DNA from 2 places in the Brevundimonas sp. TWP2-3-4b1 genome. Region 2 is predicted to be linked to the other one. Evidence: predicted binding sites of a transcription regulator. Region 2 holds the regulator's gene; the other holds the start of a gene.

Region 1 (15,001 bases), on a different contig from region 2:
AGCCCTATGCCCAGGCGACCGGCGGCGCCTATGTCCCCGTCAATCGTCCGCTGGAAGGGATGGTCGTGGCTGACGGCACGGCGGACATGGTCGTAGTCGCCCGCGCCTTCCACAACTGGCACCGCTCGAACCCGCAGCGCACCGGCCCCTACCTGGCGGCCTTCTTCAAAGCCCTGAAACCGGGCGGCATCCTGGCCGTGGAACAGCATCGCGCCCTTGAGGGGCTGAACGCGGATGTCACTGCGCCCACCGGCTATGTCCCGGAAAGCTATGTCATTCATGCCGCGCAGGCGGCCGGTTTCGTGCTGGAGGCACGCAGCGAGCTGAACGCCAATCCCAGGGACGATCGCGACCACCCGTTCGGCGTCTGGACCCTGCCGCCGGTAAGGACCAGCGCCGCGCGCGAAGGCAACGCCACCGACCGGGCGACGCCCCTGACCGAGGCCGAACGGACCGAATATGACGCTATCGGCGAGAGCGATCGGATGACCCTGCGATTCCGCAAGCCCGCCTGAGTTTCAAGCCTTTGACGGCATTGGCGAACCCCTCTATCCCAACCCGTTCCGGGACGGCGTCGCCCTCCCGGCGACGGCCGGCGGGGAAGAGTTGATGCGGCATCAGGCGCGGATAGGGCGAACGGGACCATCGCGTCGGGCAATGCTGTCCGGCGTCGGTCTCGTACTGATCGCCGGCGTCGCGGCCTGTGGCCGAAAGGAAGAGAAGACCGCCGACCCCGAGGCTCCCGCCGGGCCGCCCGAAGGCTCACTCGAATGGGCCATCCAGGGGCCATGGCGCGCCGCAGACCGGCCGCGCGACATCTATCGCCACCCACTGGAGACGCTGCGCTTCTTCGGCCTGCAACCGTCGATGCATGTGGTCGAGTTTTGGCCGGGCAGCGGCTGGTATACCGAGATTCTGGCCCCCTATCTCGCCAAGGGCGACGGCGAATACTACGGCGCGGGCTTCGCGACCGGACCGGGGACAGACCCTGCCCAGGCGGCTCTGATGGCCAATTTCGAGCGCCGGTTCGGTTCGGACCGCAGGCTCTACGGCGACGTGAAGTTCAGCGCCTTCGGGTCCGGCACCGGACCGGTGGCGCCGGCCGGGACCGCCGACATGGCTCTGTTCATGCGTAACATCCACGCCTGGATGGCGGCGGGCATCGCCGAAAAAGCTTTCGCGGACGCCTATGCCGCCGTGAAGCCCGGCGGCGTCCTTGGCGTGGAGCAGCACCGGCTGGCTCCCGACGAGGATCAGGATCCGGCCGCCTCCAACGGCTATGTCCAGGAGGCATTCGTCAAACAGCTGGCGGCCGAGGCCGGGTTCATCTTCGTCGCCGCGTCCGAGATCAACGCCAACCCGGAAGACACAAAGGACCACCCCTTCGGCGTCGAGACCCTGCCGCCGCGCCTCTTGACGGCGGCCCAGGGTGAGGCGCCCGATCCGGCGTTTGATTCCGCCAAATACCGCGCGATCGGCGAAAGCGATCGCATGACCTTGAAGTTCAGGAAGCCCGAGTGAACCGCGCCGCCGCCTTCGCTGCCAATGCTCCGCTGATGGGCGTGCCCGGAGCCGCCGCCCCGCCCGGAGGGGTCGGCGAATGGTTTCGGGGCGCCGGGGGGCTGCGACTGCGCGCTGCTCTCTGGACCCCGTCCGCCCTGGTCGCGCCGAAGCCGCGGGGCACTGTGGTGCTGTCGCCGGGCCGGACCGAACCGATAGAGAAGTATTTCGAGGTCATCGGCAACTTCCTCGCGCGCGGGTGGTGCGTCCTGGCCCACGACTGGCGCGGCCAGGGCCTGTCGGCGCGACTGCTGCCGGACCGGTTGAAGGGTCACGCCCGCGCGGTGGAGGAGTTCCAGGACGACTATGCCCGGCTTCTGGACGCGTTCGAGACGCGCGCGCCCAAGCCTTGGATCATGGTCGGCCACTCGATGGGCGGGGTGCTGAACCTGCTCTGCCTGGAGGCCGGGGAGACCCGGTTCGCCGGGGCTGTCCTGTCCAGTCCGATGCTGCGCATCAAGACCGGAAAACGGTCGATGTGGTCGGTCAAGCTGGCGGTGCGCTGGAACGTGCGCCACGGCAAGGCCGGCGACTTCGTGCTGGACGACGCCGACGATCCCTTTGACCATACGTTCGAGAAGGACGCACTGACGTCCGACGAGACCCGCTACGAACTGTGGCGTCAGCAGCTGTACGCCTGTCCGCACTTGGCGGTCGGCGGCCCCACCTGGGGCTGGCTGGCGTTCGGCATCGACGCGGGCGAACGATCGCTGAAGCCCAAGGCGCTGAAGTCGGTCCAGATTCCCTGCACCATCGTGCAGGCAGGCGACGACGACCGCGTCTGGAAACACACCAACCGCTGGGCCGCCAAGCGGCTTGGCCGGGGTCGCTATGTCGAGATCGATCACGCCAAGCACGAGGTCATCATGGAGACCGATGACCTTCGGGCGATCTTCTTGAACGAGTTCGACGCGATGGCGGACTATGTCGCGCCGATCGCCGACCTGGAGCCGCCAAGGGCGGAATCCGAAGCGGTGGCCTGAGCCGCTGCTTCGGATGCCTTGATTACATCGGGCGAGTGACGCTGCCGCCGATGTTGGCGATCACTTCGCGGGCGTCGAAGGCGTTGGCGTCGCCGGAGGGCTTGGCGCCGCGACCCATCACGATTTCGGTAGTTGCCTCGTAACGGTCGATCTGGCGAACGTCGAAGTCGTCGCGGCCCCAGAACGGGTCGTTCCACCGGCTCCAGCCGCGCGGGCCGTAGTAGCGCCACGACGGGCCCCAGAACGGGCTGTAACGGTTGAAGAACGGATCGCCGATCGTCTGGTAGCGGGTGTCGCGATCGGTGGCGCGATTGACCGTTGAGAACCAGTCGTAGCCGTTCTCGACTGTCAATTCGGCCGAGCGCAGCAAGAGGCCCATCTCGACCTGGTCGCGCGCGGTGACAGAGTTGCCCGAGAAGCTGACGCGATAACGGTCATTCTCCAGACGCTGCTCGGCATAGCCCCCGCGCTGGCCGTTGTAGCCGGCAGGGGCGTAGGCGGTGGAGGTGGCGCAGGCGGCCAACGTCAGGGCCGAGGCCGCCACCACGAGAAGGGATTTGATCGAGGACGTCATTTGGGAGCTCCTGAACTTGAGCAGAAAATCCGTCATTTCACCTGAACGGCGCATGAACAGAGACGTTCCGCCAACCCACAAACCTCTATAATCGCAAGACAATCAGGACTGCGGCAATCAGAAGCAGGGAGCCGACGAAGACACCGAAGCCGCGCCGGAAACGAGGCTCGCCCATCCGCCGCGCCAGAACGGCGCCGCTGAGACCGTAGGCGCTCATGGTCAGGACGTCCATGCCGATGACCGCGACCGCGAACAGGGCCAGTTGGGGTGCGGCGGGACGGTCGATATCGAGGAAGGGCGGCAGGACGGCGGTGAAGAAAAGCACCGCCTTCGGATTGGCGATCTGCACCAGGAAACCATCGACGAAGGCGGGTCGGCGCAGGTGGGTTCGGCCCTCGGTCGAGACCTCGCCCGGGGCAGGTTTGAACGCGGATTGGATCGAGGACGCGCCCAGCCAGGCCACATAGAGGGCGCCGGCGACCGCGACCCAGCGAAACACCTCGGGAAAAGCCGTCACCAAGGCGCCGAGTCCAAGCGCGGCCGCGCCGAACCAGACCAGGGTCGCCACATTCATGCCGGCCACCGCGATCAGCACCGCCCGCTTGCCGCGCTCCATGCCGGTGGCGATGGAGAAAAGGTTTGCGGGTCCGGGCGTCACCGCCATGACCATCATCACGCCCAGGAAGACGACATAGAGATGCGGATCGACGGGCAGGGCGCTCACCTCGACAGACAGACCACCTGGGCGACCCGCAGATCGCGACGCAGGTCGTCGGAGACCCGGCCATAATTATCGACGGTGACGGGCTCGCCCAGCAACTGTTCGTCCGCCTGCTGTTCCCCCCGGATGGCGGGGCCCAGGGTGTCGGGCGCGGTGGTGTAGAGCCGTCCCCGGCGCGGCGCCTCGGCGATGGTCAGGGCGACGACGCGTCCCCGCCTGTCCAGCACGGGCGCACCGGACAGGCCCGCGAGCGTGCCCTCCAGCCCGGAGGTTCGCCCGACCTCGGCCCAGGCCAGCACCGGCTCGTCATAGGCGCCGCGTCCCCGGACCTTTAGCGTCTCGCGGCCGAGCAGGCGCGAGGTGACCTCGCCCGGCCTGCCCTGAGGGAAACCGGGATGGAAGGCCCGCTGGCCGACGTACAGGGGCGCATGGGTCGTGACCGGCAGGGCGGGCGGACCGCCGGCGGTGATCAGCAGGGCGATGTCGGCCCGGGGCGACAGCCGCACATCGGCCGCCACGGCGCGACCGCCGCCGACGACCAGCGCCGGCCGACGACAGCCCTCGACGACATGGCGCGCGGTCAGCCAGCGCCCGCGCCCGGCGATCGAGAAGGCGGTTCCGGCGACAGGCTGGAAGGGCGCGTCCGGCGCGGTCACCGTCACTGAAGGATCAAAGGGAGTGACGGGCCCCAGCAGGGCGCCCTCGATCTCGTCGGGCGGCGGGGGCGCGGGCGGGGCATCGGCGTTCTCGCGCCGACTGAGCGAACCCAGCACCAGGGCGAAGACCACGCTGGAATAGATCAGCCAGTCCGGCGGACGGGGAAAACGCATCCGCGCGAGCTCAGCCCGTCAGGGCGGCGGCGAGGATCAGCGCGGTCGCCAGCTTGGCCGACACCAGGAGCACGGCGGCGGAGATTTCGCCCTCCTGAATGCGTTGGGGCAGGCCGGTCAGGACCAGATCGACGATGCGGAAGGCGAGAAGCTGCAACACCAGGGTCGCCACGCCCCACAGGACGATATCCGCCACTGAGGTGGACACCGACATCGACACCGCAAGAGGAACGGCGAGGCCGAGCAGGACCCCGCCGAAGGCGACGCCGGCCGCGGCGTTGCCTTCCCGGATCAGGCTGATCTCCTTCCACGGCGTCAGGAGGGCGTAGATGACCGCTCCCGCGCCCAACAGCCCGAAGGTGACCATGAGGTGGACGACCAGCACCGGGAATCCGCTGGCGAAGGCCTGGACCTCGGGGCTCGACAATGTGTCTGACAGGGAGGAGGCGACCATGGCGGGCGGTAACGATCTCACGGTGAAGCCGTCGGACGCCGACGGAACGAAAGCAAAACTGCTTGCCTGATTGCCGCCCCAATCCGCAAGGACGTGGCGGACACACTGGATGACCAATGATTGCAGTCGCGTTACGCCAGACGGTATTGGGCGGCATGACCGAAGCCGCCCTCCCCCACGTACTACCCACCGTCCTTGTCGTCGCCGTCGCCCTGATCGATGTGGACAGCCGGGTGTTGATCGCCCAGCGGCCCGAGGGCAAGGCGCTGGCGGGCCTGTGGGAGTTCCCGGGCGGCAAGGTCGAAGCCGGCGAACGGCCCGAGGCGGCCCTGATCCGCGAACTGCACGAGGAGTTGGGCATCGACGTCAACGAGGCCTGTCTGGCCCCGTTCGTCTTCGCGAGCCACGCTTATGAATCGTTTCACCTCTTGATGCCACTCTACCTGTGCCGGCGCTGGTCCGGCGTGGTCGTCAAGCGCGAGCACGCCGCCCTGGCTTGGGTGAAGCCGGACAAGCTGTCGGACTATCCCATGCCGCCCGCCGACGCCCCGCTGGTCGCCTGGTTGCGCGATCTTCTTTAAGGTTTCGCCCAACGGAGGGCCGAATGATGCGCCTGATCCGCCGGTTCCTGAAAAGCGACAGCGGCGCCACCGCCATCGAATACGGACTGATCGTGGCGATGATCTTTCTGGTGATCGTCGGGGCCGTCTCCCTGTTCGCCGGCAAGGCCACCGGCACGTTCGACAAGGTCTCGACCGCCGTGAGCGCCGCCACCAGCTAGGCGACGGCGTTCCTGTGACGGATTGGGCCGTGGCGGTGACGACCGCAGGCCGCTAAGGCTGCAGGCGATGTTGCGCCTCTTCGCCCTCCTCTTTTCGCTACTGCTGTCGACAGCGCCGGCGCTGGCCCAGACGCCGGCGATCAGCCGCGCGCCCCCCTTCGCCCAGCCCGGCCCCCAACGCACGGTACGGATCGAGGCCGAACTGGTCCCGATGAGCCAGTGGGCCGCCCCCGGCTCCACCGCCATCGTCGCCGTCCGCCAGACGATAGAGCCCGGCTGGCACACCTATTGGCGCAATCCCGGTGATTCCGGCGGCGCGACCACTCTTGACTGGACCCTGCCCGCGGGCGTGGTAGCCGGGGACATCGTGTGGCCGACGCCCGAACGCCAGCGTCTGCAGCACCTGATGAACTTCGGCTACTCCGGCGAGGTGCTTCTGCCGGCGCCGATCGAGGTTCCGGCCGACGCCCGTCCCGGCTCTACCCTGCCCCTCATCGTCCGCGCCCTGTTCCTGGTGTGCAGCGACGAGATGTGCGTGCCGGATGAGCTGACGCTCAGGCTCGACCTCCCGATCCGCCAGGGCGCAGCGCCGCTGGATGCCCGCTACGGCGCCGCGATCCAGGCCGTGGTCGAGACCGCCCCCCGTCCCGCCGGCATCGCCGCCCGGGCCGTGCTGGAGGGCCGGACGCTGCGCCTCTCCGCGACCGGCGGACCGCTCGCGGGCCTTGAGCCCCAACGCGCCTGGTTCTTCCCGTTCGAGAGCGGCCTGATCGATCATTCAGCGCCCCAGCCGGGCGAGCGGGGGCCGGACGGGGTGACCCTGAACCTGTCCGTCGGCGGCAAGCTGGCGGCCGAGGGGCTGACCGGGCCGATCGGGGGACTCCTCGTCACCGACGACGGCGCCTGGGAGATCGCGGCCGTTCCCGGCCCGGCCCTGCCCGGGGCGGGCGGCGGTGGTGCGCTCGACCTGTCAGAGCGGCCCGCAGGCGGCGCGCCGTCATCCTGGACGGGCTTCCTGCAGGCGGCGCTCCTGGCCCTGCTGGGCGGGTTGATCCTGAACCTGATGCCCTGCGTCTTCCCGATCCTGGCCATGAAGGCCGCCGCCCTGACCGCCGGCGCCCACGCGCCCGCAGGGGCGCGGCGAGACGGCCTGGCCTTTCTCGCAGGCGTGCTGACGACCTTCCTCGTCCTGGCCGGGATCCTGCTCGCCTTGCGGGCTGGCGGGCAGGCGGTGGGCTGGGGCTTCCAGCTTCAGTCGCCGGGCGTCGTGGCCGTCCTCGCCCTTCTGATGCTCGCCGTGGGCCTGAACCTGTCGGGCGTCTTCCATGTCGGCGCCGGTTTGCAGGCCGCGGGTTCCGGGCCCCTGTCACGGCTCTCCGGCGGGGTTGGCGCCTTCTTCACTGGCGTGCTGGCGGTGGTGGTGGCGGCGCCCTGCACCGCCCCCTTCATGGCCTTCGCCCTCGGGGCCGCCCTGCTGATGCCCTGGCCGATGGCGCTGGTCGTCTTCCTGATGCTGGGTCTGGGTCTGGCCCTGCCCTATGTGATCGTCAGCCTGTCGCCGCGTCTGCTGGCGAAACTGCCTCGTCCCGGCCCCTGGATGGATCGGCTCAAGGGCCTGCTGGCCTTCCCCATGTACGGCGCGGGCCTGTGGTTGGCCTGGGTCTTCGCGCGGCAGGCGGGGGCAGACGCGCTGGGCGTCCTCTTCCTCGCGATCCTCTTCCTGGGTCTCGGCCTGTGGCTGGCGGGGATCAATCAGACGCGTCGCGCGCAAGGCGGGACAGCCGTGATCAGCGCCGTGACAGCGACCCTGTCCATCGTCGCCGCCATCGCCCTGACCGGCGTCGCCATCGGTCAGGCACGTGCGGAAGGCGGAGACGTCACGGCTGCGTCTGGTCCGCTGGCCTCGCAACCCTGGTCAGTGGAGGCCGTGGCGGCGGCCCAGGCCGAAGGTCGGCCGGTGCTGGTCAACTTCACCGCCGACTGGTGCGTCACCTGTAAGATCAACGAGCGGACCTCGCTGAGCTCTCCCAGGGTCGCCAAGGTCATGGCGGCGTCGAACGCGGTCTATCTCGTGGGCGACTGGACGCGACGAGATGACGCGATCACCCGCGAGCTGGAGCGCCGCCGACGCTCCGGCGTTCCGCTATATCTTTTCTACGCGCCCGGCTCGCCCGAGCCCCGCATCCTGCCCCAGCTCTTGACCGAAGGAGTCGTGATCGACGCCCTGGAGAGCGGCCGTCCCTGAGCCGACCTGAAGGAGACCGCCGCCTTGGCCCGTCTGCCCATCCTCGCCGCCGCCCTTCTGACCCTTGCCGCCTGCCAGCAGGCCGAGGCGCCCGCCACCGCCCCGGCGACCGGGGCGACCCCCGCCGTCGCGACGACCGGTCGGGCCCAGCTCGCCCCCGCCTTCACCCTGATCGACAGCGAAGGGGTCGCGCGTTCCCTCGCCGACTTCCGGGCCAAGACTGTCGTCATCGAATGGACCAACGAGGGCTGCCCCTATGTCCAGAAACACTCTTCCTCAGGGGCCATGCAGGCCCTGCGGCGCGAGGCCGTCGCCGACGGCGTGATCTGGCTGACCGTCATCTCGTCCGCGCCGGGCAAACAGGGCCATGTCGAGGGCGAAGGGGCCCGCGCCTGGCGGACCCGTAACAACGCCGCCTCGACCCATCTGCTGCTCGATCCCGAGGAAACGGTCGGCAAGGCTTACGGCGCGATGACGACGCCCGACATGCGGGTGATCGACGGCGAGGGCCGCATCCTGTTCGCGGGCGGCATCGACGACCGCCCGACCAACACGGTCGAGGATCTGGAAGGCGCGAACAATTTCGTGCGCGCGGCGCTCGATGACGTGGAAGCCGGCCGCGGCGTTCGCACGGCCTATGCCCCGCCCTACGGCTGTTCGATCAAATACCCGGAAGAGGCCTGATCGCCGTCAGTCCCGGATTTTGTCCGTTGAAAACACCCTGACCAAACGGACGAAGCGGACGACCTGCGGCGGTTTGTGGGCAAACACAACGACCTGGAAGGAAGCTGATTTGTCCGCCAGTGCGTCGTTCGTCCGCGCGTGAAGTTGTCAAAGACCCGGACGGGATGTGGGCACCGGGCCCACGTCCTGCAAGGGCGGTGTAGGACTATTTTCCAGTTTCGTCGTCCCGGCGTCGAGACGCGCTACTCCGCCGCCAGGCCGCTCTGCGCGCCGGGCTGCGGCGGGGCCGTGATGACCTCGACATTGTCGTTCAGCAGATAGGACAGTTCCGACAGGGCGGTGGCGCGGGCCTCGTCCGTGGCGGCGGCTTCCACAGCCCCCAATTTCAGCGGGATGTCCTCGGAAATGCCGCGCAGGATGCATTTCAGGTCGCCGTCCGTGCCGCGCTCCTTGAGGATCAGGTGCGCCTGCATGTCGAGAGCGGCGAGTTCCTGCGCCTGAATCTTGAAGGCGTCGAAGTCGGTCAGCGCGCCGTTCCAGCCCTCGACGACGGTCTTCAGGGCGCCGGCGCGGCTGACGATGTCGATGAACAGGGGCTCGGACGCGACCGAGACCGGCGCTCCGGCCACCGCGGCCGGCTCGGCGGCGGCCAGGACCACATTGGGGTCGCTCAGCAGAAGGGCGGCGGCGATGGCGATGCCACAGGACATGGTGAACGACCTTTTCGCGAATCTACGATTGAACCGGTCTACGCCCCACCCGTAAACGAGACCTTGATTAAGGGGATATGTTCGCATGACCGACTGGACCGCCTTCGATGTCGCCGCGGCGCTGGATGCCGACGCCCGCATCGTCGAACAGTTCGCGGCTGACCCGGATCGGCTGGCCCGGATGACGGTCGAGGCGGCGGGTCTCTATATCGACCTGTCCAAGCAGAGCTGGACAGAAGCCGCCTTCGAGACCTGTCTGGACCTGGCCCGCTCGGCCGGGGTCGAGGCGGCCCGGACACGGCTGTTCGACGGCGAGGCGATCAACTTCACCGAGGGCCGCGCCGTCCTGCACCCCGCCCTGCGCGCGGCGACGGGCGCCGACTTCCATGCCCTCGGCGAAGCCGTCTCCGCCGGGGTCGACGCCGTCCGGGCCGACATGGCCGCCTATGCGACCGCCGTCCGCTCAGGCGCCGAGACGGGCGCGACCGGCAAGCCCTTCAAGGCCATCGTCCACATCGGCATCGGCGGTTCGGACCTCGGTCCCCGCGTCGTCTGGGACGGGCTTCGTCCTGTCGACCCGCAGATCGACCTGCGCTTCGTCGCCAACATCGATCCGCGTGACATGGCCGAGGCCCTGACCGGCCTCGATCCCGAGACGACTCTGGTCGTCGTCGTCTCCAAGACCTTCACCACCCAGGAAACCCTCGCCAATGCCGAGGCTGCCAGGGCCTGGCTGGCGGCTGGCCTGCCCGAGGCCGGCCGCGACAGGCATTTCATCGGCGTGACCGCCGCGCCGGACAAGGCCAAGGCCTTCGGCTGCGCCCGCACCTTCGCCTTCCGGGACTGGGTCGGCGGTCGTTATTCCCTGTGGTCAGCGGTCAGCCTGAGCTGCGTCATCGCCCTGGGGGCGGACGTGTTCGACGCCATGCTGGCCGGCGCTGCGGCCATGGACGACCATTTCGTTTCGGCTCCGCTTGAGAAGAACGCCCCCGTCCTGATGGCCCTGGCCCAGATCTGGAACGTTGACGGCCTGAACCGGCCCGCCCGCACGGTCGCCCCCTACGCACACGCCCTGCGTCGTCTGCCCTCTTTCCTGCAGCAACTGGAGATGGAGTCGAACGGCAAGAGGGTGCATCGCGACGGCTCGACCGTGACGCGCCAGACCTGCCCCGTCGTCTTCGGCGAGCCCGGCACCAACGGCCAGCACGCCTTCTTTCAGCAGATTCACCAGGGGCCGCAGGTCGTCCCGGCCGAGTTCGTCATCGTGGCGAAGACGCACGCCGAGCCGCCTGAAAGCCCGCTGTGGTCGAATGCCCTGGCCCAGGGTCAGGCGCTGATGCTGGGCAAGACGACGGAGGAGGCGCGTGCTGAACTGCTCGCCTCCGGCGCGGATGCGGCCGAGGCCGACCGGCTGGCGACGCACAAGACCTTCCCTGGCAATCGACCCTCGACCGCCATCGCCATGGAGCATCTGACGCCCGGGACGCTGGGCGCCCTTCTGGCCCTCTACGAGCACAAGACCTTCGTCGAAGGGGTGATCTGGGACATCAACTCCTTCGACCAGTGGGGGGTGGAGCTGGGCAAGGTGTTGGCCAGGGCGATCCTGAAGGATGTCTCGGCCGGCGGACCGTCGGCGACGCTCGATCCCTCGACCGCGTCCCTGCTCACGCGCCTGATGTAGAATCGGGCCCCGAAGGGCCCGATTCAGGTCTCAGTAGTTACGCCAGCGGCGTTCGTCGCGCCGGTCGTCCCGGCGATCGTCTCGCCGATCCGAACGCCAGTCGCGGCGATCATCCCTGCGGTCGTCGCGGCGATTCCAGCCCCGCTCGCGGCTGTTGATGTCGTGCTCGCGCTCCCAGTGGCCGCGATTGCGCCAGCAGCGCCCGTCCCGCCAGTAGTCACAGTCGGAGCGGTATCCACTGTTGCCGTAACCGTACCCGTAGCCCGAACCGTAGCTGTAGCCGTAACTGCTCCCGCCATAGGAGCGATAGCCGCGACGGTCGTCGTCGCTGGCGGCCGCCGCGCCCAGAGCCGCCCCGGCCAGGGCACCCCCGGCGACATAGCGATCGTCGCCGTCGCCGAGCACCGCGCCGGCGATCCCGCCGACGACCGCGCCGACCAGAAGTCCCGCGACCACATCGCCGTCGTCATTCCGATCGTGCCGGTCATGGTTGCGACCGTAGTTCTGGGCGGCGGCGGCGGCGGCGGCGGCGGCCGGCATGGCGACGGCGCTCAGGGTCAGGGCGGCCGCGCCGACAGCGATCATCCGAAACATCTTCATTCTCTGGCCCTCCAAGGCGGTCAGTGAAGCCTGCTCTCCCACCTGGGCGAACGGTGACCGACGAAATCCATTGCTGCGCTCGTGAACCTGAACGGCTGAATTGAATTCCCGTTCATCTGGCGTTCATCGAGCGCGCACGTCTTGACGCTGCTGGGCCGCGACCCTACTTCCGCTGCGCGTTAGCATTCGTGGGGCCCGGCTGCCAAAAGCCGCCCCCGAGCCGCGACGATGAACTTTTGAAGTCTTCACTGGAGAATACACAGATGGCGTTTCGTCCTCTCGGCGACCGCGTGCTCGTCAAGCGCGTGGAAGAAGAATCCAAGACCAAGGGCGGGATCATCATCCCCGACACTGCCAAGGAAAAGCCGCAGGAAGGCGAAGTCGTCTCCGTCGGCCCCGGCGTTCGTGACGAGCGCGGCACGGTCAACGCCCTGGAACTGAAGGCCGGCGACCGCATCCTGTTCGGCAAATGGTCGGGCACCGAGGTCAAGCTTGAAGGCGAAGACTTGATCATCATGAAGGAATCCGACGTCCTGGGCGTGCTGTAAGCACGCCGATCGTCCGACCTTCTTCAACGAATTCAATATTTAGGAGCTGCCCTCAATGGCTGCCAAGATCGTACAGTTCAACACCGACGCGCGCGACAAGATGCTGCGCGGCGTCAACGTCCTCGCCAACGCCGTCAAGGTGACCCTGGGTCCCAAGGGCCGCAACGTCGTGATCCAGAAGTCCTTCGGCGCCCCGCGCTCGACCAAGGACGGCGTCTCGGTCGCCAAAGAGATCGAGCTGGAAGACGCCTTCGAGAACATGGGCGCGCAGATGATCCGCGAAGTCGCTTCGAAGACGAACGACAAGGCGGGCGACGGCACCACCACCGCGACCGTCCTGGCGCAATCGATCGTGCAGGAAGGCCTCAAGGCCGTCGCCGCCGGCATGAACCCGATGGATCTGAAGCGCGGCATCGACAAGGCCGTCACGGCCGTCCTCGCCGACATCAAGGCCTCGGCCAAGAAGGTCTCGAACAACTCCGAGATCGCCCAGGTCGGCACCATCTCCGCCAACGGCGACGTTGAAGTCGGCGAGATGATCGCCAAGGCCATGGAAAAGGTCGGCAACGAGGGCGTCATCACGGTTGAAGAGGCCAAGACGGCCGAGACCGAGCTGGACGTCGTCGAGGGCATGCAGTTCGACCGCGGCTATCTGTCGCCCTACTTCATCACCAACGCCGACAAGATGGAGGTTCAGCTCGAAGAGCCCCTGATCCTGCTGTTCGAGAAGAAGCTGTCCAGCCTCCAGGCCATGCTGCCGATCCTGGAAGCCGTGGTCCAGTCGGGCCGTCCGCTGCTCATCATCGCCGAGGACATCGAGGGCGAGGCCCTGGCCACGCTCGTCGTCAACAAGCTGCGCGGCGGCCTGCGCGTCGCCGCCGTCAAGGCTCCGGGCTTCGGCGACCGCCGCAAGGCCATGCTGGAGGACATCGCCGTCCTGACCGGCGGCCAGGTCATCTCGGAAGACCTGGGCATCAAGCTCGAGAACGTCACCCTCGACATGCTCGGCAAGGCCAAGAAGGTCACCATCACCAAGGACGACACCACCATCGTGGACGGCACCGGTGAGAAGGAAACCATCGAGGCCCGCATCGGCCAGATCAAGAAGCAGATCGAGGACACCTCCTCGGACTACGACAAGGAAAAACTGCAGGAACGTCTGGCCAAACTGGCCGGCGGCGTCGCGGTCATCCGCGTCGGCGGTTCGACCGAGGTCGAGGTCAAGGAAAAGAAGGACCGCGTCGACGACGCCCTGAACGCCACGCGGGCCGCCGTTGAAGAAGGCATCGTCCCCGGCGGCGGCATCGCCCTGCTGAAGGCGACCAAGGCGCTGGAAGGTCTGAAAGGCGACAACCCCGACCAGACCGCCGGCATCGCCATCATCCGTCGCGCCATCCAGGCCCCGATCCGTCAGATCGTCGAGAACGCCGGCGTCGAAGGCTCGATCGTGGTCGGCAAGGTGCTCGAGAACCCCTCGCTCACCTTCGGCTTCAACGCCCAGACGGAAGAGTACGGCGACCTGGTCGCCATGGGCGTGATCGACCCGGCCAAGGTCGTCCGCACGGCCCTGCAGGACGCGGCCTCGGTCGCCGGCATCCTGATCACCACCGAGGCCGCTGTGGCCGATGCTCCCAAAAAGGGCTCGGGCGGCGGTTCCGGCGGCATGGGCGGCGGCGGCATGGGCGGCATGGGCGACATGGACTTCTAGTCCACGACGCTCGGCTCAGGCTGAACGAACAGGGAGGGCGGGTCCGGAAACGGGCCCGCCCTTTTTCTTGTCAGTGCGGCTGGCGATCCAGCATCTCCTGGACGGCCCGGCGGCCAGCCTTGTCGTCGCCGCAGACCATCTCGACGGTGCACCACTCGCTGCTCCAGAGCGACACGTGCGACATGGACTTCCAAGTCCGGTCGACTAGTTAGGTGATCGACAAGGCGGAGTTGCAGGGCTCCGCCCGATCTTGTTCTGGGGTGCGAATGCGTTGCGGACCGACAAACGCGCGTCGAATGAGTTGCACAGCAGCGAAAGTTGGCGGGCAGGACTGGACGCTTGGAGGTCTGCTCGACGCCTACGAGGCGGAGTATGCAAACGACCGAGCAAAGGGCGACCAATGGTGGACGAGCGCACCTAACCCTGAGGAGGCGCTGGTGCGGGCTTTTTATGATTGGGAGGATGGAGCGGGGCCGTCTCGCCGAGCCCTGAATAGTCACCAACACAGGATTGGTTACGACGCGATCCGGACCGCTGCCGCGTCTGCCTCCCATTACCTGTCCGACCTGATGTTAGCTGAGGATTTCGATCTGCTTCAGGCCGCATTTCAACGCATCTGGAGGACGGAAAACCTGTTCGTGGATACGGAGCTTCTCACCTATGACGTGGCGGAGCGATTTGGTCGCTACCGAGGCAAATATCCGCAGAAGGTGTACCTGCACGCGGGTGCGAAAGCGGGTGCACAAACGCTGGGTGTTCATGGCAAAATCGTTGAAGCGGAAAGGTTTGGGCCGCTCATCGGTCGATTGTCCCCTTCCGAGATCGAGAACTTCCTATGCGTCTGCAAAGCCAGCCTGACACGCAAGATGTTGGTGGCCTGAAGCAAACAAAGGCTTGTTTGGCCTAAAACTCGGCAGTCTCA
Region 2 (15,001 bases):
GGGCGACATCAACGCCACCCTGGAATGGGCCTCGGGCCAGCTTTGGGCCAACACCGACAAGGTCGGGATCACCGGCTTCTGCTGGGGCGGCAAGGTCGTATGGCAGGCCGCCGCCCGCTTCGCCGCGATCGACGCCGGCGTCGCCTGGTACGGCCGTCTGGCCCCCTCGCCGACCGCGACGCCCGAACAGGTCGCTGCGGGCCAGCCCTTCCCGGTCGATCTGGCCGACGACCTGAATGGCATCGTCATCGGCAACTACGGCGGCCAGGACCAGGGCATCCCCAATGACACCGTCGCCGCCATGCAGACGGCGCTGGAGGCCGCTGGCGCCACCGAGAGCGGCATCAAACTCTACCCCGACGCCCCGCACGGCTTCCACGCCGACTACCGGGCCTCCTATCGCGCGGCCGAGGCCGCCGACGGCTGGGCCCGACTGCTGGCCTTGTTCGAGGCGAAGCTGAAATAGAAACCCTCCCCCGTTGGGGGAGGGGGCCGGCCACAGACTCTGCGTCTAAACCGAGCCCCCTCCGTCTCTACGCTTCGCTTCGAGCCACCTCCCCCATCGGGGAGGATCGGGATTACGCCTTGCCGTCGAAGGCCCCGCCGTTGGCGCCGGGCGCTGCGCCATAGGGGTTGCCGCCTTGCGGACCCGAGCCCTTGGCCGCCACCACGACCATAGCCGGACGCACCGTGCGGCCGAACAGTTCATAGCCGGCCTGCATGGTCACGAGGATGCTGCCGCCCGGAACCTCGGCCGAGGGCTGTTCCATCATGGCCTGGTGCAGGTGCGGGTCGAAAGCCTCGCCCGGCCCCGGGGCGACGCGCTTCAGCCCGTTGGTCTCAAAGGCCTGGAGCAGGGACTTCTGCGTCAGCTCCAGACCGGTCACCAGACCGGCCTCGCCGGCGTCGGCGTCCTTGGGCGCAGCCATCAGGGCGCGCTCCAGATTGTCGGCCACGCCCAGCAGGTCCTTGGCGAAGCGCTGGATCGCGAAGGCGCGGGCGTCGTTCATCTGGGTCTCGGTGCGGCGCTTGACGTTGTCCGCCTCAGCCGCAGCCCGCATGGCGCGGTCCTTCCACTGGTCGCGCTCGGCGATCATGGCGTCCAGCGGGCCCAGATCGTCCGCCGGGCCAGAGTCCAGACCTGCCTCGGCGTTGGCCAGGGCTTCGTCCAGCTCGGAATCGTAGTTCGGGTCTTGGGTATCGGTCACGTGTCTTGTCCGTCCAGGATGCGCCCCAGCACCCGCGCGGTGTAGTCCACCAACGGGATGATGCGGGCATAGTTCAGTCTTGCGGGTCCGATCACGCCGATGGCGCCCAGAACCCGTTGTCGGCCCGTCATATAGGGCGCCGCGACGACGGCGGAACCCGAAAGCGAAAACAGTCGCGTTTCCGCCCCGATAAAAATCCGCACGCCCTGCGCGGCATCGACCCCGTCGAGCAGGCCGATCAGCTGTTCCTTCTGCTCAAGATCGTCGAACAGGACCCGCACCTTTTCCAGATCCTCGGCGGCCCCGGCGTCCTGCAACAGGTTGGCGCGCCCCCGCACGATCAGCGACCGCTCCCGATCCGCCCCGCCCGACCAGGCCGCCAGCCCGTCCTCGACCAGCCGGGCAGCGGCGGCGTCCAGCTCGCTGCGCGCGGCGGCCAGTTCCGCCCCCATCTCCAGACGCGCCTCGGACAGGAGCCTGCCCTTCATGCGGGCCGAAAGGAAGTTCGACGCCTCCTGCAGGATCGCCGGCGTCACGCCTGCGGCCAGCGGCATGAGCCGGTTCTCGACCGTGCCGTCGTCGGCAACCAGCACCGCCAGCGCCTGACCCGAGCCCAGGGCCACGAACTCCACATGTTTGACGCCCGAGTCCCGCACCGGACTGGCGACGATGCCGGCCCCGCCCGCCAGACCCGACAGCAGGGCCGTGGCCTCGTTCAGCGCCTCCTCGAAGCCCTTGCCGCGCCCGAGCAGACGGGCGTCGATCTCGCGTCGCTCCTCGGTCCCGACGTCGCCGATCTCCAGCAGGCCGTCCACGAACAGGCGCAGGCCGGCATGGGTCGGGATTCGCCCCGCCGAGGTGTGCGGCGCCGCCAGCAACCCCGCCAGAGTGAGATCCTGCATCGTGTTGCGGATCGAGGCGGGCGACAGATGCACCCCGCCTTTCGACACAGTTCGCGACCCCACCGGCTCCCCGGTCTCGAGATAGGTCTCGACCACGCTCCTAAAGATATCCCGCGCCCGCTGGTCCAGCGCGGCCAAGCCGGCGTAGTGGGTCGTCATCAGGGGGCTGAGCGGAGGCCTCACGGGCGGCGACCCGATCGCATGGGGAGGTTGGGGGGATACAGGCTCACCCTTTCAGGATAAGCACCGCCGCTCGATACGCCAATGCAATACCGAGTTTCAGGATACCCGTCATGCGCCCCTCCGAACGCACCCCAGACCAGCTCCGCGCCGTGACGCTGGAAACCGGCGTCAACCGCTACGCCGAGGGCTCCTGCCTGGTCTCGTTCGGCCATACCAAGGTCCTGGTCACCGCCTCGATCGAGGAAAAAGTGCCCGGCTGGATGCGCAACACCGGTCAGGGCTGGGTCACCGCCGAATACGGCATGCTGCCTCGCGCCACCCACACGCGCGGCAAGCGTGAGGCCGCCGCCGGCAAGCAGTCGGGCCGCACCCAGGAAATCCAGCGCCTCATCGGCCGCTCGCTGCGCGCTGTCGTCGACCTAAAGGCGCTCGGCGAGCGTCAGGTCATGATCGACTGCGACGTCATCCAGGCCGACGGCGGCACCCGCACCGCCTCGATCACCGGCGCCTGGGTCGCGATGGCCTCCGCGCTCGGCTACCTGCGGGCCGAGGGCGTGCTGAAGGCCGATCCGATCCTCGATCAGGTCGCGGCCATTTCCTGCGGCATCTTCGCTGATACGCCCGTGGCCGACCTTGACTACGAGGAGGATTCCAGCGCCGAGGCCGACGGCAACTTCGTCCTGACCGGCTCGGGAACCATCGTCGAGATCCAGGCGACCGGCGAGAAGCGCGGCTTCTCCCGCCCCGAATTCGACCGTCTTTTCGAACTGGCCGAGGCGGGTTGCAACGACCTGTTCAAGCTGCAGAAGGCCGCGGTGGACGAGGCGCTCGCCCGCCAGCGCTGAGTTTCCATCCCGTGTGTGAATTTATTCTTGTCCACGCCTTGCAGATGCGCGGTCGCATCCCAGATTTGAAGGGTGGGGTCTTTGACAATCGAGCGCCGTTTCGTCCGCCCTATCGGACAGCCCTCCGGAGAGTGACAGGGCTCGAAACAACAACCTTCTGATTCTGTTCAGAAAGACCAAAGGTTTCGTCCGTTACGTCCGTTTCGTCAGGGTATTTTTCGCGGACGGAAACGGGCTTTCCAGCGACGGAGAACAGCGTCATCGTCGCGCCTTCCAGATCGCCCGGAGACGCCGCCATGGTTCGTGTGCCCACCGCCCTTGCCCTCGCGTTCGGCCTGTCGCTCGCCGCCTGCGGCTCGCCAGAGACGGCTCCGACCTCAGAAGAGACCGCGACCGCCGACGCCACGGCCGAACAGACGCCGGTCATGCCGGACGACGCTCCGCCACAGGAAGAAGCCTCGGCGCCCGAGGGCGCGCTGCTGGGCCCCGCCGATCGGACCTGCACGGACAGCATCGGCGAGGCCGCCGCTGTCAGGCTGGCGGAGCGCTGCACCATGGTCAGCCCGGCCAGCCACCCGCCGTGCAATCCCGCCAACGCCTGCGCCCTGATCCAGGACGAGATCGACCGCTCCTGCGGCCAGTACGGTCCGGGCGAGGCCCGGCCGACGGAGTGCGCGGCGTAGGCACTTTCGTTATCCTCCGGCGAGCGCAGAGAGACCGGGGGACCCAGCGGCGCGCGAGCGCGCGACCCCGTCGCGACACTACTTTCGACATCCTGCCTGAACAGGTCGCCTTCGGCGCCGCTGGGTCCCCCGGTCTGCGCCGCGAAGACGCGGCTTGCCGGAGGATGACGAAACGAAAAAAGGCCCCGCTGTTTCCAGCGGGGCCTTGTTCCGTTCAGCCGTGAAGCCGGAACCTAGTCGCGACGCGGACGGCTGCGACCACGATCGCCCCCGCCGCCTTCACGCTTCTTGCCGCCGCCGCCGGTGTCTTCCGTCAGAGGCTCTTCGCCGCGTTCGGCGCGCTCGGCGTTTATCTTGGCCGTCAGGTCTTCACCCGTGGCCTGATCGACGATCTTCATCGACAGCTTGGTCTTGCCGCGATCGTCGAAGCCCAGGAACTTGACCTTGACCTCCTGGCCCTCGGACAGGACGTCGGCCGGGTTGGCGACGCGTTCCAGCGAGATCTGGGACACGTGGACCAGGCCGTCCTTGGCCCCGAAGAAGTTCACGAAGGCGCCGAAGTCGACGACCTTCACGACCTTGCCAGAGTAGATCATGCCGGGCTCGGGCTCGGACACGATCGACGAGATCCAGTTCTTGGCGGCGTCGATCTTCTCCTGATCCGAGGCGGCGATCTTCACCGTGCCGTCGTCCTCAATGTTGATCTTGGCGCCGGTCTTTTCGACGATCTCGCGGATGATCTTGCCGCCGGTGCCGATGATGTCGCGGATCTTGTCGACCGGGACCTTGATGGATTCGATCTTCGGAGCGTACTCACCGAGTTCGGTGCGCGCGCCGTCGATGGCCTTGTCCATCTCGTCGAGGATGTGAAGACGGCCGGCCGACGCCTGGGCGATGGCCTTCTTCATGATCTCTTCGGTGATGCCGGCGACCTTGATGTCCATCTGCAGCGAGGTGATGCCGTCACGCGTGCCGGCGACCTTGAAGTCCATGTCGCCCAGGTGATCTTCGTCACCCAGGATGTCCGACAGGATGGCGAACTCGCCCGACGGCTCGAGGATCAGGCCCATGGCGATGCCCGAGACGGGCTTCTTCAGGGGCACGCCCGCGTCCATCAGCGCCAGCGAGGCGCCGCAGACCGAAGCCATGGAGGACGAACCGTTGGACTCGGTGATCTCCGACACGATGCGGATCGTATAGGGGAACTCTTCCGCGGTCGGCAGCATCGGACGGATCGCCCGCCAGGCCAGCTTGCCGTGACCGATTTCCCGGCGGCCCGCGCCGCCCATACGTCCGGTCTCGCCGACCGAATAGGGAGGGAAGTTGTAGTGCAGGAGGAACTTCTCCTTGTAGGTGCCGGCCAGCGAGTCAACGTATTGCTCGTCCTCTCCGGTGCCCAGGGTGGCGACCACGATGGCCTGGGTCTCACCCCGGGTGAACAGGGCCGAACCGTGGGTGCGCGGGAAGATGCCGACTTCCGAAACGATGTCACGGACCTTGTCGAGCGCACGTCCGTCGACGCGGTGGGCGTTGTCGATGATGTCGCGACGCAGGACGTGGGCCTCGCATTCCTTCCAGGCGACGCCGAACTTGGCGGAATCGACGCCGTCCGGGTTCTCGTCGGTCTTCACCAGGGCGGCCGAGGCCTTCTTCTTGGCGGCGCCGACGGCTTCATGACGGGCATGCTTGCCGGGGTGGGTGTAGGCGGCCTTGATGTCCTCGCCGACCAGCGACTGGATCTGGGTGACGACGCCCGAGTGGTCCTCAGGCGAGAAGTCGAACGGATCCTTGGCGGCGTGCTCAGCCATCTCGATGATGGCGTCGATGACCGGCTGCATGCCGCGATGGGCGAACATCAGGGCGTCCAGCATGATCTGCTCGGACAGTTCCTTGGCTTCGGACTCGACCATCATCAGGGCGTCCTTGGTGCCGGCGACGACCAGGTCCAGCTGCGAGTCGGGCAGTTGGTCCAGCGTCGGGTTCAGCACGAACTCGCCGTCGATATAGCCGACGCGCGCGGCGCCGATCGGGCCCATGAAGGGCACGCCCGACAGGGTCAGGGCGGCGGAGGTGGCGACCATGCCGACGATGTCGGGATCGTTCTCGAGGTCGTGCTGCAGCACGGTGATGACGACCTGGGTTTCGTTCTTGAAGCCCTTGACGAACAGCGGGCGGATCGGACGGTCGATCAGGCGGGAGACCAGAGTCTCCTTTTCGGTCGGACGGCCTTCACGCTTGAAGTAGCCGCCCGGGATCTTGCCGGCGGCGAAGGTCTTTTCCTGGTAGTTGACGGTCAGCGGGAAGAAATCCAGGCCCGGCTTGGGCGCGCGACCGTAGACGACAGTGGCCAGGACGATGGTCTCGCCATAGGTGGCCAGAACGGCGCCGTCAGCCTGGCGGGCGATACGGCCCGTTTCCAGCGTCAGCGGGCGGCCGGCCCAGTCGATCGTCTTGCGTTTGATATCGAACATGTTTCGTCTTTCGTAGCCCGGGCGGCGTATTCCGCGCGGGATCCCATCAGTGGGGCTGGATGCGTCGGGCGTTCAGTCCTTCGATCCATGGACCGCCGCGCCATCGCGATCGATCCGGGAGTTAAAGAGGACCGGTCTGGCCCTCGCGTCTGCACCATCAAAAACCGTGGTGCGCGGCTGGTCTCTGGATGCGGAAAGAGGCGCGGACGTGGCCCGCGCCTCGAAACTGTTCCGCGGAACTGCGCTTAGCGGCGCAGGTTCAGCTTGGTGATCAGGGCGGTGTAACGCTCCTTATCGACCTTGGTCAGGTGGTCCAGAAGGCGACGACGCTGCGAGACCATCTTGAGCAGGCCGCGGCGCGAGTGGTTGTCCTTCTTGTGCGTCTTGAAGTGCTCGGTGAGGTTGGCGATGCGTTCCGAAAGGATCGCGACCTGGACCTCGGCCGAGCCGGTGTCGCCTGCGGTGCGGGCGTTCTCGGCAATGACTTCGTTCTTACGCTCTGGCGTAATCGACATCGTGTTTCTCCAGAATTTAGAGATTGAATACGCGGTCGGGTTCTAGCCGGCCGGCCCGCATCTGACCGAGAGCGACGAGGGTCTGACCCTGAAAGGCGGAAACGGTGCGAGAGCCATCCCGGAGGCGGCTCTTGAGCGTCTCGACCTGTCGGGGGAGCAGAACGATCGGTCGTCCCTGACGAAGCGAGAAGGCGTCCTGGTCCGTGACGGCCAGCTCCGGGATGTCGTCCAGGGCGGTCGAAACGGGCAGTAGGCCTTCCAAGGCGGCGTCCCTATGCACCAGATCGGTCAGGAAATCCAGCGTGACGCTGTTCTCGACTGAAAACGGCCCCACCCGCTCGCGTCGCAGGGCCGAGACATGCCCTTCGGCGCCCAGCATGACCGCCAGATCGCGGGCCAGCGAGCGGACGTAGACGCCCTTGCCAGTGCGAATGGTCAGTTCGACATGGTCGGCGTCGGGCGCATCAGTGACCTCGGCCTCGTAGATGGTGACCCGGCGGCTCTCCAGCTCGAAGTCCGCGCCCTCGCGGGCCAGGTCATAGGCACGCTGGCCGTCGACCTTGATGGCGCTGAACCGGGGCGGGGTCTGGTCGATCTCGCCGACGAAGGTAGGCAAAGCCGCGCGGACCGCCTCGGCTGTCGGGCGCACATCGGAACGGGCGATGATCTCGCCCTCGCGGTCCACACTGTCGGTCGAGATACCCCAGTTGATGGTGAAGCGATAGACCTTCTCCGCCTCCATCATGAAGGGCACGGTCTTGGTCGCCTCGCCCAGGGCGATCGGCAGGATACCGCTGGCAAGGGGGTCCAGCGTCCCGGCATGCCCGGCCTTCTGCGCGTCGAACAGGCGGCGGACCTTCGACACGGCGTCGGTCGAGCCCATCTCGAATGGTTTGTCCAGGCACACCCAGCCGTTGACGACGAGGCCCTTTTTGCGGCGCCCCATCAGGCTTGGACCGCCGCGATTTGCGCTGCTTGAGGCCAGACCATCAATCCTCGTCCTCGTCTTCAACGGGCGGCACGAAGGAGTCGGCGCGGACGCGGGGGTCGTCCAGCAGCCGGTTCAGACGTTCAGCGGCGGCGAAGCTCTCGTCGTGGCGGAAGCGCAGGTCCGGCGTGAAGCGCATGTCGATATGGCGGCCCAGGGCCCCGCGCAGGAATTTGGCATGTTCGTTCAATGCCTTGATGATCTCGTCGATGTGGCCGGCGGTGTCCGAGGTCTCGATCCCGGCGCCCAGCGGCTCGACGAAACAGGTGGCGTGCTTCAGGTCCGGCGACAGACGCACCTCGGTCACCGTCACGGAGACGCCGATCAGGGCGGGGTCTCGGATCTCGTTCTCGCGCATCACCTCCACGAGGGCGTGGCGGATCATCTCCGAGGCGCGCAGCTGGCGCTGGCTCACGGTTCCGGCCTTGGCGGCGGGTTTGGAGGATTTTCGGTTGCTCATGGCGTTCGTCCTGTTCGCCGCCGGGGATCGGACCCGGTCGGGAAGCGACGCCGCGTCGGAGCCTTCTGACAGCGGCGAAACAAAAAGAGGCGCGGTCTAGTCCCGACTGGCGCCGGTGTCCAATTCAGCGCGATCCACGGCGGCGATGACCTCTCCCGCAGTCACTGAACGCAATGGACGGACGGGCAGTCCCGCCGCATTCAACACCCGCGCCGTCCAGTTGTTGCACAGGTAGCCGATCGAAAAATGCTCCCGGCTGGCGAAGAAATGCGCGCCGTCGCCGTCCCGCGCCGTTGACAGGCGGGGGTGGCCCTCGACGAGCGTCAGCGAATCCTGGACCCGCCCGCGCAATCCGGAGAAGGCCTCAGGTGACAGGACAAGCGTGCGGCGGCTGTCGGGCGTGAAACGCCCTGCGGGGTTGCCCGTCTCCGGGTCCAGCATGACGACCGAGGCATTGCCAGGCTGGAAAAAGGCCCGCAGGCCGTCGGGGATCCGCTCTTCCATCGGAGATGTGTCGATGAAGAATTTCGCGTCGCCCCAGCCGATCAGTATCCAGTCGCCCGGTCCGATCGAGCGGGACGCCTCGGCCAGGGGGCCGCCGCCGGCCTCCAGCGCAGCCCGGGGCACGGCGAGATCGGTGTGAAACCCATTGTTGAAGACGTGGATGGTGACGCCGGCTTCGGCATGGGAGAGCAAGGCCGGATCACCCGGACGGGTCCAGGTCCACAGGGCGACGGCCAGTCCCAGCGCTCCAGCCAGGAGCATCGCCCCAACGATCCGCATCAGTCGGTCTCGGCGGCCGAGGCGCGAGGCGGCAAGCTCCATTCGCCCCGGTAGTCGTAGGACAGGGTCACGCAGTGCCGGAACGCCCCGTCCGGCCAGCGTCCTGCGCCGTGCATGACGATTGGCCGCCCGGCGCGCACGCGCCCGAGCACGAGGAAGGTGGCGTCGGCCCCGGGGCACAGGGCACGGGCCAGGCCTCGCCCGTCGCCTTCCTGCGCAATCGAATAGACGGTGCTCTCGGAGGCGCCCCCGGGAAGGACGCGTCGCGCCTCATCCGGGCCGCCGCGCGAGATGGTCGCGGAACCGCGCGCCGTGGTGGAGATGATCCGCCGGACGCTGACCGCGCCGAACCAGCCGCGCTCCACCTCCAACGTCACGCCGCGCGTCAGGGCGGTCGTGACCCGGTCGGACGGGTCGAAAGCGAGATAGCGAGTATCTGCCGCCGCCGGCGTGGCGAGGGCGACGAGCGTCAGAACGGCGAGCATACGGTGCAGCATGGCGTCACTTCATACCGCGACTTGCGGCGGAAGGGAGGCCGCGGCCCCTCCCCATCGCTGCGCGACAGGGAGGAGACAACCGCGCTCAGGCAGCGAGACGCTGCGCGTCGAGCAGAAGCGCCCTGCTAGAGAGTGCGCTGGATCTCTTCGACAGTGAAGCACTCGATGTAGTCGCCGACCTTGATGTCGTGGAAGCCCTGGAAATGCATGCCGCACTCCTGGCCCGACGGCACTTCGTTAACCTCATCCTTGAAGCGCTTGAGCGTGGCGAGCGTGCCCAGTTCCAGCACGACGATGTCGTCGCGGATGATCCGGACCTTGGCGCCCTTGCGGACGACGCCCTCGGACACCCGGCAACCGGCGATCTTGCCGGTCTTGGAGATGTCAAACACCTGCAGCACGGCTGCGTTGCCCAGGAAGGTTTCGCGTTGCAGCGGGGCCAGCATGCCCGACAGTACGCCCTTCATGTCGTCCAGCAGGTCGTAGATGATCGCATAGTAGCGGATCTCCACGCCTTCACGCTCGGCAAGATCCTTGGCCTGTTTCGAGGCGCGGACGTTGAAGCCCAGGATCGGCGCGCCGGCCGACTTGGCCAGCTGCACGTCCGACTCGGTGATGCCGCCGGCGCCGGAATAGATGACACGGGCGCGGACTTCGTCGTTGCCCATCTTCTCGAGCGAGCCCTGAATAGCCTCGCCCGAGCCCTGGACGTCCGACTTGATGAGGACCGGCAGCTCCGAGATCTTCTTGGAGCCCAGCTTGGCCATCATGTCGACCAGGCTGACCTGGTTGATGCCGCCGGTGGCCTTCTCGCGCTTGATGCGGGCGCGATACTCAGTCAGCTCGCGAGCGCGGGCCTCGTTCTCGACCACGGCCAGGGGTTCGCCGGGGCTCGGAGCTTCGTCCAGACCCAGGATCTCGACCGGCACGGACGGACCGGCCTCGGTCAGCTGTTCCCCGCGCTCGTTCAGCAGAGCGCGGACGCGGCCGAAGCTGGAACCGGCGACAACCAGGTCGCCCTTCCTCAGCGTGCCGCGCTTGACGAGGATGGTGGCGACCGGGCCACGACCCTTGTCCAGCTTGGCCTCGATGACCACGCCTTCGGCCGAGCGTTCCGGATCAGCCTTCAGGTCCATGACCTCGGCCTGCAGCAGGATGGCCTCGAGCAGGCCGTCCAGATTGGTGCGCGCCTTGGCCGAGATCTCCACAATCTGGGTGTCGCCGCCCAGAGCTTCGCCGATGATCTCGTACTGCAGCAGCTCGTTGATGACCTTCTGCGGATCGGCGTCCGGCTTGTCGATCTTGTTGACTGCCACGATGATCGGAGCGCCGGCGGCTTTCGCGTGCTGAATGCTCTCGATCGTCTGCGGCATGACGCCGTCATCGGCCGCCACCACCAGGATGACGATGTCGGTGACGTTGGCGCCGCGTGTACGCATGGCGCTGAACGCCGCGTGGCCCGGGGTGTCCAGGAAGGTCACAGCGTCGCCGTTCGGCGTCTTCACCTGGTAGGCGCCGATGTGCTGGGTGATGCCGCCGGCCTCGCCCGCCGCCACATCGGTGGTGCGCAGCGCGTCCAGAAGCGATGTCTTGCCGTGGTCCACGTGGCCCATGATGGCCACGACCGGCGCGCGGGGCGTCGTCGCCTCGTCGTCGATGTCGTCGGACAGGAAGCCGGCCTCGACGTCCGACTCGGACACCCGACGCACGGTCATGCCGAATTCATCGGCCACCAGTTCGGCGGTGTCGGTATCGATGACGTCGTTGATCTTCATCATCAGGCCCTGCTTCATCAGGAACTTGATGATGTCCACGCCGCGCACAGCCATCCGGTTGGACAGCTCCTGTACGGTGATGACGTCAGGGATGATGACTTCGCGCGGGCGGTTCGGCGCGTCGGTGGACCCGCCCTTGCGCTTCTCTTTCTCACGTTCGCGGGCGCGGCGGACCGACGCCAGGGAGCGCATGCGCTCGGCCGTATCGCCGTCACCGGCCACGGACTGGATGGTCAGACGGCCTTCACGGCGCTTTGGCTCGCCACGCGTGCGGCTGACAGCCTTGCCGGCGTCGGAGAAACGCTTGTCGCGATCGTCCTCGGGCTTCAGCGGTTTGGCGAAACCGCTGCCGGGCGCGCGGCTTGGACGCATGACGTCGGGCGTCGCGGGGGGGGCGTTCGGGGCCGGACGGCCGCCAGGACCCGTTCGCGCGCCGCCGGGACGGGCCGCGCCGCCCGCAGGACGCGGGTTCAGCGCCGAATAGCGAACGGGCTCGGCCGGACGCGCGGGGGCGCCGGTCGGACGGGCATTGGCCGGACGGTCGGAGTAGGATTTCTCACCACCACCCATCGCTTCTTCGCGCGCCGAGCGAGCGCCGAAGGCAGGACGGTCGATGGGCGCTCGGGCCGGGTTCGGGGCCTTGGGTACGCGCTGGCCGAAATTGACCACAGGACGCGCCGGCGGGGCCGGGCGAGCGGGGGCAACCGGCGCCGGGGCGGCCGGAGCGGCCGGAGCCGGTTCGGGCGCGGCGGCGACCGGAGCCACGGGCTCCGGGGCCGGCGGCGGCGGCGGCGCGGCGACGGGCTTGGGAGCTAGCGGCGCACGAGCGGCGGGCTTGCCGGTCGGGGCGGGTGCGGCGGCGGTCAGCTTGGAGGCTTCGGCGCGTGCAGCCTCGGCGGCGGCGCGGGCGGCGGCGGCCTCGGCCTGGGCGGCGCTGGCGGCGGCGGCCGTAGCGGCGGCCTGATCACGAGCGGCGGCGTCGCGACGCGCCTGTTCGGCGGCCTGCGCAGCGGCGCGTTCGGCCTGGGCCTGGGTCGCCGTCTCGATGGCGCGACGACGGGCTTCCTGTTCCTCGTTGGACAGGCGGCCGCCAGCGGGCTGTTGCATCTGCGGACGCGGCGCGGCGGTCTGCGGAGCCGGAGCGTCAGAACGCGGACGCACGACGTCGAAGCCCTGCGGACGCTGATGTCCGCCGACCGGAGCGCCCGGACGACGTTTGATTTCGACCGCCACCGTCTTGGTGCGGCCATGGCTGAAGCTCTGGCGCACGGTGCCCGTAGGGACCGATCCCACGGCACGCGGCTTCAGGCTCAGCGGCGCCCGTGGTCCCGTCGTCGACGGGGTTCCGGTGGGGGCCTGCGGAGTCTGGCCGTCGTTGGTCTTGTCGTTCTCGTCGCTCATCCGGTCGCTTTACTCGAGGGCGGAGAATTCCGCCGCGTCTTAGTCAAAAATCGTCTCGTCACGCCAAAGCCTGGAAACGCAAAAAGCCGTGCGGCGTCCGCCTCTCGAAAGAGGCCTGACCCCGCCCGTCAATCCGCCCGTTCAGGCTCGTCCTTCGGGTCCTCGTTCGACCCGTTCCCGCTTGAGGAACCCGGATGGTCCGTGTCCCAGGCCGCAGGCCGAAGCGATCGAAATCCCGCCAGTCGTTCGACCTCGATGGTCCAGCGATCGGCTCTACCGCCATGCAGCAGGACGGCGTGTATCGCATTTTCCAGCCCGAGGGCCAAACTCAAATCGTCCGCACTGAAAGCGCCGCAGATCTTGGTCGTCTGATGTCGAGCGAGGGCGACGAGCTTTCCGCGCCCGTCGGACGATCCGTCGGCGGCCTCGATCAGCCACGCGGCCTTGCCCGACCGGATCGCCGCGGCGGATTTCTCAAAGCCGGAGATAAGCACGCCTTCGCGCCGGGCAAGACCCAGCTGGTCCAGACAGCGCCGGATCAGCAGGGTTTCGACCGTGTCCGCGAGATCGGCCGACGGCTTCAGTTGGGCCTTGGCCGAGCGTGAGAACAAATTTTTCTTCACGGCAGCGTCGATCGAGGCCCGAGAGGCCTCCACCCACATGCCGCGGCCGGGAAGTTTCCTTCCAAGGTCAGGGGCGACGGCGCCGTCCGGGCCGGCGACGAAACGGATCAGTCGAGATTCATCCATGGCCTGGTGGGTCACCAGGTCCCGGCGCTCTCTATCGATCGTCGCGTCGCGAAGGCTCATGAACGGCGCACCTCATCACGCGTCTGGGGTCGGCGCGAGGTCGGCGTCGACCTCGGCGTCATCAGCGGTGACCTCCGCTTCGGCGTCGTCCTCCGGGGCGGCGTCGAACACGGCTTCGGGGTCGAAGTCGCCTTCGGCGTACTCGCCGCCTTCCTCGTATTCAGGCTCCGGCGGCTGCGGCAGTTCCGAGGCATCGATCCAGCCGGCGGCCACGCGGGCCTGGAGGATCAGCAGTTCGGCGTCTTCCTGGGCCAGGTTGAAGCTCTCCAGAACACCGGCGACCTTGGTTCGCTCGCCGTTCTTCATCTCGTAGCCGCCGCGGATTTCGTCGGTGGCCAGATCGGCCAGGTCCTCGACCGTCTTCACGCCGCCCTCGCCCAGGGCGACGGCGATCGGCAGGGTCACACCCGGAACGGCCATGACCTCGTCCAGCACGCCCAGGGCGACGCGTTTGGCGTCCAGAACGGCGGATTGCTTCTCGAGATAGTCGCGGGCGCGGGCCTGCAGCTCCTCGGCGGTGTCCTCATCGAAGCCTTCGATCTCGGCAACTTCGTAGTTCTCGACGAAGGCCAGATCCTCGACCGTGGCAAAGCCTTCGGTGACCAGCAGCTGGGCGATGACCTCGTCGACATCCAGGGCTTCCTGGAACAGCAGGGTGCGTTCCGAGAACTCGCGCTGGCGACGCTCTGAGTCCTGCGACTCGGTGATGATGTCGATCTGCCAGCCGGTCAGCTGGGAGGCCAGACGGACGTTCTGGCCGCGACGGCCGATGGCCAGCGAAAGCTGCTCATCGGGCACGACCACCTCGACGCGGTCGGCTTCTTCGTCGAGCACGACCTTGGAGACTTCGGCGGGAGCGAGCGCGTTCACGATGAAGGTCGGCTCGTCCGGGTTCCACTGGATGATGTCGATCTTCTCGCCCTGCAGCTCGGCGACGACCGCCTGGACCCGCGAGCCGCGCATGCCGACGCAGGCGCCGACGGGGTCGATGGAGCTGTCGTTCGACAGCACGGCCATCTTGGCGCGCGAACCGGCGTCGCGGGCCGCGGCGCGGATCTCGATCACGCCGTCGTAGACCTCGGGCACTTCCTGGGCGAACAGCTTGGCCATGAAGCCCGGGTGGGCGCGCGACAGCATGATCTGCGGACCCTTGGCCTCCGGGCGGACGTCGTAGATGTAGGTCCGGATCCGGTCGCCGATGTTGAACACCTCGCGCGGGATCGACTGGTCGCGGCGCATGATGCCCTCGCCCCGGCCCAGATCGACGATGGTGTTGCCGTATTCGACGCGCTTGACGGTGCCGTTGACGATCTCGCCGACGCGGTCCTTGAACTCTTCGTACTGGTTGGCGCGCTCGGCCTCGCGAACCTTTCCCGTGATGACCTGGCGGGCCATCTGGGTCTGTACGCGGCCGAATTCGAACGGCGGCAGGTCCTCGACATATTCCTTGCCGACGACGGCTTCCGGATCGCGCTTGGACG

What was found. Region 2 encodes HrcA, which represses chaperone genes, less so after heat shock. Its sites were predicted from a motif close to GTTAGCANTCNNNNNNNNNGANTGCTAAC; they were not measured.
Region 1: a site for HrcA is predicted at 12,002-12,030, ahead of groES (co-chaperone GroES). Genes of this name have one in related genera too.

What each region holds. Positions count from the first base shown of each region.
Region 1 is NZ_JAFCWQ010000022.1:8,530-23,530, reverse strand. Features, by position in the region: gene ACP7A5_RS14715 (class I SAM-dependent methyltransferase) at 1-515, shown strand, start outside; gene ACP7A5_RS14710 (class I SAM-dependent methyltransferase) at 658-1,521, shown strand; gene ACP7A5_RS14705 (alpha/beta hydrolase) at 1,518-2,543, shown strand; gene ACP7A5_RS14700 (CC0125/CC1285 family lipoprotein) at 2,566-3,117, opposite strand; gene ACP7A5_RS14695 (LysE family translocator) at 3,203-3,841, opposite strand; gene ACP7A5_RS14690 (S1 family peptidase) at 3,838-4,668, opposite strand; gene ACP7A5_RS14685 (DUF350 domain-containing protein) at 4,679-5,122, opposite strand; gene ACP7A5_RS14680 ((deoxy)nucleoside triphosphate pyrophosphohydrolase) at 5,278-5,703, shown strand; gene ACP7A5_RS14675 (Flp family type IVb pilin) at 5,727-5,903, shown strand; gene ACP7A5_RS14670 (protein-disulfide reductase DsbD family protein) at 5,971-8,148, shown strand; gene ACP7A5_RS14665 (redoxin domain-containing protein) at 8,173-8,832, shown strand; gene ACP7A5_RS14660 (hypothetical protein) at 9,075-9,542, opposite strand; gene pgi (glucose-6-phosphate isomerase) at 9,628-11,223, shown strand; gene ACP7A5_RS14650 (hypothetical protein) at 11,254-11,823, opposite strand; gene groES (co-chaperone GroES) at 12,087-12,371, shown strand; gene groL (chaperonin GroEL) at 12,427-14,079, shown strand; gene ACP7A5_RS14635 (hypothetical protein) at 14,376-14,960, shown strand; gene ACP7A5_RS14630 (DUF4209 domain-containing protein) at 14,983-15,001, opposite strand, start outside.
Region 2 is NZ_JAFCWQ010000015.1:59,617-74,617, reverse strand. Features, by position in the region: gene ACP7A5_RS12165 (dienelactone hydrolase family protein) at 1-466, shown strand, start outside; gene grpE (nucleotide exchange factor GrpE) at 579-1,208, opposite strand; gene hrcA (heat-inducible transcriptional repressor HrcA) at 1,205-2,269, opposite strand; gene rph (ribonuclease PH) at 2,404-3,138, shown strand; gene ACP7A5_RS12145 (hypothetical protein) at 3,435-3,821, shown strand; gene pnp (polyribonucleotide nucleotidyltransferase) at 4,055-6,292, opposite strand; gene rpsO (30S ribosomal protein S15) at 6,538-6,807, opposite strand; gene truB (tRNA pseudouridine(55) synthase TruB) at 6,824-7,753, opposite strand; gene rbfA (30S ribosome-binding factor RbfA) at 7,797-8,255, opposite strand; gene ACP7A5_RS12120 (DUF2459 domain-containing protein) at 8,352-9,038, opposite strand; gene ACP7A5_RS12115 (hypothetical protein) at 9,038-9,535, opposite strand; gene infB (translation initiation factor IF-2) at 9,661-12,711, opposite strand; gene ACP7A5_RS12105 (RNA-binding protein) at 12,840-13,520, opposite strand; gene nusA (transcription termination factor NusA) at 13,536-15,001, opposite strand, start outside.